Regions from separate parts of the Agromyces sp. NPDC055520 genome, predicted to be linked through region 3. Evidence: predicted binding sites of a transcription regulator. Region 3 holds the regulator's gene; each other region holds the start of a gene.
The links. The regulator LexA, encoded in region 3, represses DNA repair genes until DNA is damaged. The targets are predictions, from matches to a motif close to TCGAACANNTGTTCGA.
Positions count from the first base shown of each region.

Region 1 (3,276 bases), on a different contig from region 3:
TTGTCGCGCTGGTGGAGGCCGATGCTCGGTTCGTCGAGCACGTAGAGCACGCCGGTCAGGCCGGAGCCGATCTGCGTCGCGAGGCGGATGCGCTGCGCCTCACCGCCCGAGAGCGTGGCCGCCGCCCGCGACAGGTCGAGGTAGCTCAGCCCGACCCTGATCAGGAAGTCGAGTCGCAGCTTGATCTCGCGCAGCACCTGGGCGCCGATCGCCTGCTCGCGATCGGTCAGCTCGAGGCGGTCCATGAACGAACGGGCGTCGGTGAGGCTCAGCAGCCCGACGTCGGCGATGCTGTGGTCGTGGATGAGTACCGAGAGCACCTCGGGCTTCAGCCGCTTGCCGTCGCAGACCGGGCACGGCACCTCGCGGAGGTACTCGGACCAACGGGCCCGCTGCACGTCGGTCTCGGCCTGCAGGTACTGCCGCTCGATGTAGGGCACGACGCCCTCGAAGCCCGAGGTGTAGCTCATCTCGCGGCCGTAGCGGTTGCGCCACTTGACCTTGACCTCGAAGTTGTCGCCGCGCAGCACCGCTTGGCGGGCGGTCTCGTCGAGCTCCTCCCACGGGGTGTCGAGCGAGAAACCGAGGTCGCGCGCGAGGCCGCCGAGCAGCTTCTCGTAGTAGTTGTAGAGGCTCTTGCCCTGCGAGGTCCACGGCAGGATGACGCCCTCGGCGATGCTGAGGCTCTGGTCGCCGAGCAGCAGCGCGTCGTCGACCGACATGCGGGTGCCGAGACCCGAGCACTCGGGGCACGCGCCGAACGGCGCGTTGAACGAGAACGTGCGCGGCTCGATCTCGGTGAGCTGGATGGGGTGCTGGTTAGGGCACGACAGCTTCTCGGAGAAGGTGGCCCAGGCCGCGGGCCCCGTCTCGTCGACGTAGTTGATCTGCACGAGCCCGTCGGTGAGCCGGAGCGCGGTCTCGAGCGAGTCGGTGAGCCGCCCGAGCAGCTCGGGCGCGGCCACGAGACGGTCGATGACGACGGAGATGTCGTGCTTGATCTGCTTCTTGAGCTTCGGCGGGTCGTCGAGGCGGATCACCTCGCCGTCGACGACGGCGCGCGAGTAGCCCTGCGCCGCGAGATCACGGAAGAGGTCGACGAATTCGCCCTTCTTCTTCGACACGACCGGGCTCACGACCTGGTAGCGCGTGCCCTCGGGCAGCTCCATGAGCTGGTCGGCGATCTGCTGCACCGTCTGCCGCTGGATGCGCTCACCGCACACCGGGCAGTGCGGCACGCCGATGCGCGCCCACAGCAGTCGCATGTAGTCGTAGATCTCGGTGATCGTGCCGACGGTCGAGCGCGGGTTGCGGTTCGTCGACTTCTGATCGATCGAGACCGCGGGGCTCAGCCCCTCGATGAAGTCGACGTCGGGCCGGTCGACCTGCCCGAGGAACTGACGGGCGTACGCCGAGAGCGACTCGACGTAGCGCCGCTGCCCCTCGGCGAAGATCGTGTCGAAGGCGAGCGACGACTTGCCCGAGCCCGAGAGCCCGGTGAAGACCACCATCGCGTCGCGCGGAATCTCGACGTCGACGTTCTGCAGGTTGTGCACGCGGGCTCCGCGGACACTCAGGCGCGAATGGGCATCGAGACGTGAAACTGGCACCCTTCGAGTTTAGAGAGCGCCACCGACATGGATGCCGCGGCCACACGTGCTCTGAGCGAACATACGTTCGAATCGGGGCTGAACTCCGCCGACGTGTCACCGGTCACGACTCAGTCGAGATGCCCGGCCTTCTCCATCTGCCGGAGCTCGCGCTTCAGATCGGAGACCTCGTCGCGAAGTCGAGCCGCGAGCTCGAACTTCAGCTCGCCGGCGGCGATCAGCATCTGGTCGTTCAGATCGCGGATGATGTCTTCGAGGTCATTGGCACCGGCCGCCGCGATGCCCTCGCGACGGAGGTTCGGCACCGAGGTCTTCTTCCTCGCATCGCGGCCGGCGAGGAGTGCCGCGGTGTCGGCCTCTTCTCGCGCGAGCACATCGGTGATGTCCGCGATGCGCTTGCGGAGCGGCTGCGGGTCGATGCCGTTGACCCGGTTGTACTCGATCTGCATGTCACGACGCCGCGTGGTCTCGTCGATCGCCGATTTCATCGAGTCGGTGAGCACGTCCGCGTACATGTGCACCTCGCCCGAGACGTTTCGCGCGGCACGGCCGATGGTCTGGATGAGCGAGGTCGACGAACGGAGGAAGCCCTCTTTGTCGGCGTCGAGGATCGCGACGAGCGAGACCTCGGGCAGGTCGAGCCCCTCCCGGAGGAGGTTGATGCCGACGAGCACGTCGTAGACGCCCGCCCTGAGCTCGGTGAGCAGCTCGACCCGCCGCAACGTGTCGACGTCGGAGTGGAGATAGCGCACGCGCACCCCCGCCTCGGTGAGGAAGTCGGTGAGCTCTTCGGCCATCTTCTTCGTGAGCGTCGTGACGAGCACGCGTTCGTCGCGATCGGCGCGGGTGCGGATCTCTTCGAGCAGGTCGTCGATCTGCCCCTTCGAAGGCTTCACCACGATCTGCGGGTCGACGAGCCCCGTCGGGCGGATGATCTGCTGGACCACGCCGTCGGCGATGCCCATCTCGTAACGCCCGGGGGTCGCCGAGAGGTAGACCGTCTGGCCGACGCGGGCCTTGAACTCGTCCCACTTGAGCGGCCGGTTGTCGAGCGCACTCGGGAGGCGGAACCCGTGCTCGACGAGCGTGCGCTTGCGCGAGGAGTCGCCCTCGTACATCGCGCCGATCTGCGGCACCGTGACGTGGGACTCGTCGATCACGACGAGGAAGTCGTCGGCGAAGTAGTCGAGGAGGCAGTGCGGCGCCTCACCCGCCTGGCGGCCGTCGATGTGCCGCGAGTAGTTCTCGATACCCGAGCAGAACCCGATCTGCTCCATCATCTCGAGGTCGAACGTCGTGCGCATGCGCAACCGCTGCGCCTCGAGCAGCTTGCCCTCGCGCTCGAGCTCGGCGAGCCGCTCTTCGAGCTCGACGCGGATCGTGCCGATCGCGCGCTGCATCACCTCGGTGCTCGCGACGTAGTGCGAGCCCGGGAAGACCGGCACCGAGTCGAGCTTCGCGACGACCTGACCGGTCAGCGGATGCAGGCTGTAGAGCGCCTCGATCTCGTCGCCGAACATCTCGATGCGGATCGCGAGCTCTTCGTAGATGGGGATGATCTCGATCGTGTCGCCCCGAACGCGGAAGTTGCCGCGCGAGAAGTCGACGTCGTTGCGCTGGTACTGCATCGACACGAACTTGCGGATGAGCCAGTCGCGGTCGACCT
Region 1 is NZ_JBSHJY010000062.1:9,898-13,173, forward strand. Features, by position in the region: gene uvrA (excinuclease ABC subunit UvrA) at 1-1,610, opposite strand, end outside; gene uvrB (excinuclease ABC subunit UvrB) at 1,721-3,276, opposite strand, start outside.
Region 1: a site for LexA is predicted at 1,666-1,681, ahead of uvrA (excinuclease ABC subunit UvrA). Genes of this name have one in related genera too.

Region 2 (3,276 bases), on a different contig from region 3:
CAGGGTGCCGTCGTCGTCGCCACATGCAACCGCTTCGAGGCCTATCTCGACCTCGACGCGGCCGAGGGTGAGTCGCCCGTGCCGGCCGTGCACGAGGCGATCCGTTCGGTGGGGGCCGTCGCGGGGCTCGAACCCGATGAATTGCGCACGACCTTCGGCTTCGTGCACGGCAACGCCGTCGCCGACCACCTCTTCGCGGTCGCCTCGGGGCTCGAATCCGTCGTCATCGGCGAGGGCGAGATCGCCGGGCAGGTGCGCCGCTCGCTCGAACGCGCCCGTGCCGAGGGCACGACGACACCAGACCTCGAGCGCCTGTTCCAGCGTGCATCGCAGATCTCGCGCAGGGTGAAGAACGAGACCGGCATCGGCAACGAGGGCCGATCGGTCGTGCGCCTCGCCCTCGAACTCGCCGAGAGCCGCGTCACCGATTGGGCCGCGACGCGCGTGCTGCTCGTCGGCACGGGCCGGTTCGCGGGCGCCTCGCTCGCGGCGCTCCGCGACCGCGGTGTCACCGACGTACGGGTCTTCTCCCCCTCGGGCCGCGCCGCGAAGTTCGCCGCGAGTCACGGCATCGAGGCCGTCGGGCGACGCGACGTCGCCGTGGCGGCAGCGGGATCCGACGTCATCGTCACGTGCACCACGGCCGAGCACCACGTCGTCGACCGGGCGCTGCTCGTGGCGGGGCGGGCGCGGGTCGCGGGAGTTGGTGGCGCGGCTGAGGGTGCGGCATCCGCCCGCCCCGCGGCATCCGCTCGGCCGCTCAGCCGTGTCGACGACGCGGCCGACGCGCCCGTCGAACGCCAGCTCGTGATCGACCTGGGGCTGCCACGCAATGTGGCGCCCGACGTCGTCGAGGTGCCCGGTGTCGAGCTGCTCGACCTCGAGACGATCCGCATCCACGCCCCGCTCGAGGAGTTCGGGGCCACCGATGCCGCGCGCGCCATCGTCGGCGGCGCCGCGCGGGCGTTCGGCGAGGCCCGCGAAGCGCAAGAACTCGCACCCGCCGTCGTCGCCCTGCGCCGCCACGTCTTCGACCTGCTCGACGGCGAGATCGAACGCGCCCGCTCACGCGGCGACGCCGACGGACGCACCGAAGAAGCCCTGCGCCACCTGGTCGGCGTGCTGCTGCACACCCCGATGGTGCGGTCGCGCGAACTCGCGCGTGACGGCGAGCAGCAAGCCTGGATCGACGGCATCGCCGCGGTCTTCGGCGTGACTTCCGAGGTGGATGCCGCGGGGCAGGTGCTGCCCGCACCAGGCCGTGTCGGGGGCGCGCGCTACGCTTCGTGACGATGCACGAGAACGCACCTGAGACCCAGACATCGAGTTCTGCCGTGGTCGGCGCTGCGGGGGCCACGGCCGGCGCGACCACGGCCGGCTCGCTCGACCGTGCCGCGGCGGCCGCTGCCGACGGTCCGCCCGCGCTTCGCTTCCCGTTCGATGCGGGCATGTTGTCGGCGACCCCGATCAGCACCGAGCGTCTCGTGCTGCGACCGCTCGAGGCATCCGACGCCCCCGATGTGTACGAGTACCAGCGCATTCCCGAGGTGCTCACCTATCTGCCGTGGCCCGAGCGCGATCAGGCCGAGGCGTACGAGCACACCGCGACGCGCGCGGCCGGTCGTGTGCTCGCGGGCGACGGCGACTTCTTCGTGCTCGCGATGACGTTGCCCGGCACGCCCTCGACGGGCGCGGGTGCGGGTCTGACAGACGGCGAGGGCGCCCGGGTGATCGGCGACATGATGGTGCGCGTCTCGAGCGTCAAGCACGCCCAGCTCGAACTCGGCTGGGTGGTGCACCCCGACTTCCAGGGCAAGGGCTATGCGCTCGAGGCCGCGGCGGCGATCCGCGACTTCGTGTTCGGCACGCTGCATCCGCATCGGGTGCAGGCGTTCCTCGATGCGCGAAACGGGTCATCCGCCGCCCTGTGCGAGCGGCTCGGCATGCGGCGTGAGGCGACGATCCTCGAAGAGCAGTACAACGACGGCGAGTGGCAGGACACCGCGGTGTACGGCGTACTGCGGCGAGAGTGGGCGGCGGCACGGGCGTAAGGGGCCCCTTCCGCCCCCGCCTCCTCCGCCCCTCCGTCCTTCCTCATTTCACCTCCCGCTCACCCTCTCTCCACAGAGTTATCCACAGGTTGTGGAACGTATGTTCGAATGTCGGCGGCTCGCGAGACAATGAAGCATGACCGAAACGCTCCCCGACTACGGCGGCATCGCTGCAGTGCTGTCGGCGAGCGCGGGCGTTCCGGGGGCATTCAGCACGCTCGACGATGCTGCGCTCCTGAAGTCGGTCGAGGCGATCACGGCGTTGCGACACGAGGCTGAGCGAGCACAAGCGCTCGCGGCCGCCGAGGTCGTTCGGCGGTCCAAGGTCGCGTTCGGCATGCACGGGCTCGCGCAGCGCGCCGGTCACGCGAACGCGGGTGGGTTGCTGCAGTCGATCACCCATGCGTCCAAACGTGAGACCACCACGCTCATCGAAGTCGGCCAGATGGTTTCCGAGACTGAGGCCGCGGTCGAACTCCGCGCCGCACGCCGCGATGATCCCGAACTCGCAGGGCTCCTGCCTGAACCGGCGACCCCGTGGTTCTCGGAGTTGGCCCGAGCCGTCGCCGACGGTCTGGTGACGGTGGCGGTCGCCGATGCGATTCGATCCGGGCTCGGTGAACCGGGCGGCGACGCCGATGAACCGTTGCTCGCCGCCGCACTTTCAAGCGTGATCGCCGAGTGTCGAAACCTTCACGCCGATGCTGCGCGACGGCTCGCCCGACAGGCCCGTGACGGCATCGATGCGGCCGGCGTAGCGGCGCGGGCGGAGCACCAACGCGACGCGCAGTTCTGGCGGGTGTGGGTGAAGGCAGACGGCATGGTTCGCGGCGAGTTCGAACTCGACGCCGAGAGCGGCATGCTCGTCAAGAGTGTGTTCGATCAGCTCACCCATCCGCGGCGCTTGCCCAGGTCGGTGCGGCGCGGCTTCGGCGACCCGGTTCGGGGTGATGCCTCGTACGCGGCGGTGCGGGCGACTCGTGAGCGCGATGCCGCCGAAGGGCTCGTGCAACTGCTTCGTGCGGGCGCGAGTGTCGACCCGTCACGGTTGCTCAACGAGAAGAAGCCGTTGGTGCAGCTCGTCGTGAACGAACACGCACTCCGCACCGGAGACGGCACGGGCATCATCGAAGGGCATCCCGACCGCATCCCCCTCGCCGATGCTCGGGCAGATCTCTGCGAGGGCTCGCACCCGTTCCTCTTCAACGAAGACGGCGTCTGCATC
Region 2 is NZ_JBSHJY010000006.1:14,307-17,582, reverse strand. Features, by position in the region: gene ACWGST_RS04755 (glutamyl-tRNA reductase) at 1-1,290, shown strand, start outside; gene ACWGST_RS04750 (GNAT family N-acetyltransferase) at 1,293-2,051, shown strand; gene ACWGST_RS04745 (DUF222 domain-containing protein) at 2,188-3,276, shown strand, end outside.
Region 2: a site for LexA is predicted at 2,144-2,159, ahead of ACWGST_RS04745 (DUF222 domain-containing protein). Genes of this name have one in related genera too.

Region 3 (3,276 bases):
TTCCGCCTCGCGACGGGCGGCGCCGTGCCCGGCACGCAGGTGCACACGCACCTCTGCTACTCGGAGTTCGGCGTCGTCATCGACGCGATCAAGAACCTCGACGCCGACGTCACCTCGATCGAGGCGGCCCGCAGCCGCATGGAGGTCGTCGACGACCTCGAGACGAGCGGGTTCGACCACGGCATCGGTCCGGGCGTCTACGACATCCACTCGCCGCGCGTGCCGGGCGTCGCGGAGGTGCAGGCGCTGCTCGAGCGCGCGGCCGGGGCGATTCCGGCGACGCGGCTCTGGGTCAACCCCGACTGCGGCCTGAAGACCCGCGGCTACGACGAGACCGTCGAGTCGCTGCGGCACCTGGTCGAGGCGACGGCGGCGGTGCGGGCGTCGCTGACGGCGCCGGTTCTCGCCGGGTAGCGGCGACGACCGAGTGGATGTCGCGGCTCGCGGCATCCGCTCGGTCTCCCGAGTGGATGTCGTGGTTCGCGGCATCCACTCGGCTCATGCGGGGGTGACGCACAGGCGCGGCGGGTACCGTCGAGCCATGCAACTCGCGGTCCACGAATCCGGCGGGGGTGCGCGCACCGCGATCCTCATCCACGGCATCATGTCGGACTCGCGCGCATGGCATCGCGTCACGGCTGAACTCGCCGCACAGGGGTTCCGCGTGCTCGCGGTCGACCTCGCCGGCCACGGCCGCAGCCCGCGAGCGCTGCGATACTCTCCCGCCGCCTGGGCGAGCGACGTCGTCGAGACGCTCGAACCGCTGCTCGACGGCTCGCCCGACATCGTCATGGGGCACTCGCTCGGCGGACTCGTCGCGAGCATCGTCGCCGATCGGCTCGCGCCGCGTGCCGCGATCTACATCGACCCCGCCTTCTCGTTCCCGAAGGGCGTCAAGGGCTGGGCGTTCAAGGCCTTCTTCGCCGTCGCCCCGCGGCCCCGACGCTCGGCGCTCGTGCGCATGAACCCGAAGTGGAGCGCCGTCGACGTCGACATCGAACTCGCGACGCTTCGCGACTGGGACAAGCGCACGATCCTCGGCTTCGCCGACACCCGGCCGCTCGTGCCGCCGGCCCGGCTGGTGGCGCCGACGCTCGTCGTGCTCGCCGAGAAGAGCCTGCTCATCACGGCGAAGGTCGCACGTCAGCTGCGACGTCAGGGCATGACCGTCGAGACGGTGCAGGGCACCGGGCACACGGTGTTCCGCGACGATCACGCCGGCTTCATGGACGCCGTGTTCGGGTGGCTTCGCGACTTCGCGCCGACGGCGCCGGAGGTGTCACCCGCCGGTGCTCGGGTGGCCGCGTAACGGGAGACATCCGCTCGCTCGCGTGCCGGGCACGTTCGGTGTCCGCCCTTTCGGTGCCGGCCGTTTCGATGCCGGCCCTTTCGATGCCGGCGCGTTCGGTGCGGACCGTCAGACCGCGCGCAGCACGGCCACGACCTTGCCGAGCACCTCGGCCTCGTCGCCGACGATCGGTTCGAAGGCGCTGTTGCGCGGCAGCAGCCACGTGTGGCCGTCGCGTTGGCGGAACACCTTGACCGTTGCCTCGCCGTCGAGCATCGCGGCGACGATCTCGCCGTTCTCGGCGGTGCGCTGCGAGCGCACGACGACCCAGTCGCCGTCGCAGATGGCGGCGTCGATCATGGACTCGCCGAAGACCTTCAGCATGAAGAGCTCGCCCTTACCGACGAGTTGCCGGGGGAGCGGGAAGACCTCGTCGATCTGCTGCTCGGCCGTGATCGGCACGCCGGCGGCGATGCGCCCGACGAGCGGCACCATCGCCGCATCGCCGATCGGTGTCGGGTCGCTCGAGGTGGCGACGCGGTCGGTCACGCCCGGCAACTCGATGAGCACCTCGAGTGCGCGCGGGCGGTTGGGATCGCGCCGCAGGTAGCCGGCGAGCTCGAGCTGGTTGAGCTGGTGGGTCACGCTCGAGAGCGAGGAGAGCCCCACCGCGTCGCCGATCTCGCGCATGCTCGGCGGATAACCGCGGCTCGAGACCGAGCGCTGGATCATCTCGAGGATGGCGATCTGCTTGGCGCTCAGACTCTTGCGGCGGCGAGGCCTGCCCGTCGCCTGCACGTCGTCGGTGTCGGTGCTCAAGGTCTCCGCCCCTCGTAGCGGCCGTGCGGCCGGATGTCGGTGGTGTCTGGTCGACTGTCTTGCAGACATTCGAAACTGTATCCGTCTCACGAGCGTGCGGCAAACATCTGTTCGAGTGTGTCGGAGATCCGCTCTCCCGGTTCTTCGGAGTTTCATGCTTGCAATGTTCGAAAATCGAAGGTATGTTCGGAACAGAGATTCGCATCCGGCCCTCCCGGCCGAGGGCCGGGTGCGACTCCCACAGGAGGTGTGACATGAGCGCAGTGATCGCAACGAACGGCCCGGCTTCGATGCCGGTACCGATGCAGGCTCCGAGCTCGGGGCGTACCCGGCTTCGACTGACTCGTCGCGGGCGCGCCGTGTTCACCACACTCGCTGCCCTGCCGCTCGTGGTCTGGGCGTTCGTCGTGGTGCTCGGGTCGGGGGCCGCGGCCGCCGACATCGACGCCGTCGGCGCCACGTTCGAGTACGTCACGGTCGGTCAGGGCGACTCCCTCTGGGCGATCGCCGAGTCGATCGACCCGAGCGCCGATGTGCGCGAGGTCATCGACGAGATCATTCGCATCAACGGCCTCGACGACGCCGCGGTCGAACCCGGGCAGCGGCTCGCGCTGCCGGCCGCTCCGTGAACGCCCTCGTCACGTTCGCCGCATGACGCTCGTCTGAAACACACCGACGCGCCTCGTTAGGCTTGTGTGGTGACGAGCCTCGACGATCTCCCCATCCGCGACGACCTTCGTGGTCGCACTCCGTACGGGGCTCCGCAGCAGGCCGTGCCGGTCGCCCTCAACGTCAACGAGAACACGCATCCGATCCCCGAAGACGTCGCGCACGATGTCGTCGCCCGAGTGGCCGCGGCGATCCTGACGCTGAACCGCTACCCCGACCGCGAGTTCACCGCCCTGCGCCGAGCGCTCGCCGACTACCTCGGCCACGGCCTCGACCCCGCGCAGATCTGGGCGGCGAACGGCTCCAACGAGGTGCTGCAGCACATCATGCAGGCCTACGGCGGGCCGGGTCGTTCGGTGCTGGGCTTCGCGCCGACTTACTCCATGTACGGCCTGCTCGCCTCGGGCACCGGCACCGAGTGGATCACCGCCGGCCGCGACGAGGACTTCGAGCTCACCGCCGCGACGGCCGTCGCGGCGGTGCGAGAGCACGACCCCGAC
Region 3 is NZ_JBSHJY010000010.1:53,131-56,406, forward strand. Features, by position in the region: gene metE (5-methyltetrahydropteroyltriglutamate--homocysteine S-methyltransferase) at 1-414, shown strand, start outside; gene ACWGST_RS06830 (alpha/beta fold hydrolase) at 542-1,309, shown strand; gene lexA (transcriptional repressor LexA) at 1,418-2,086, opposite strand; gene ACWGST_RS06840 (LysM peptidoglycan-binding domain-containing protein) at 2,362-2,736, shown strand; gene ACWGST_RS06845 (histidinol-phosphate transaminase) at 2,806-3,276, shown strand, end outside.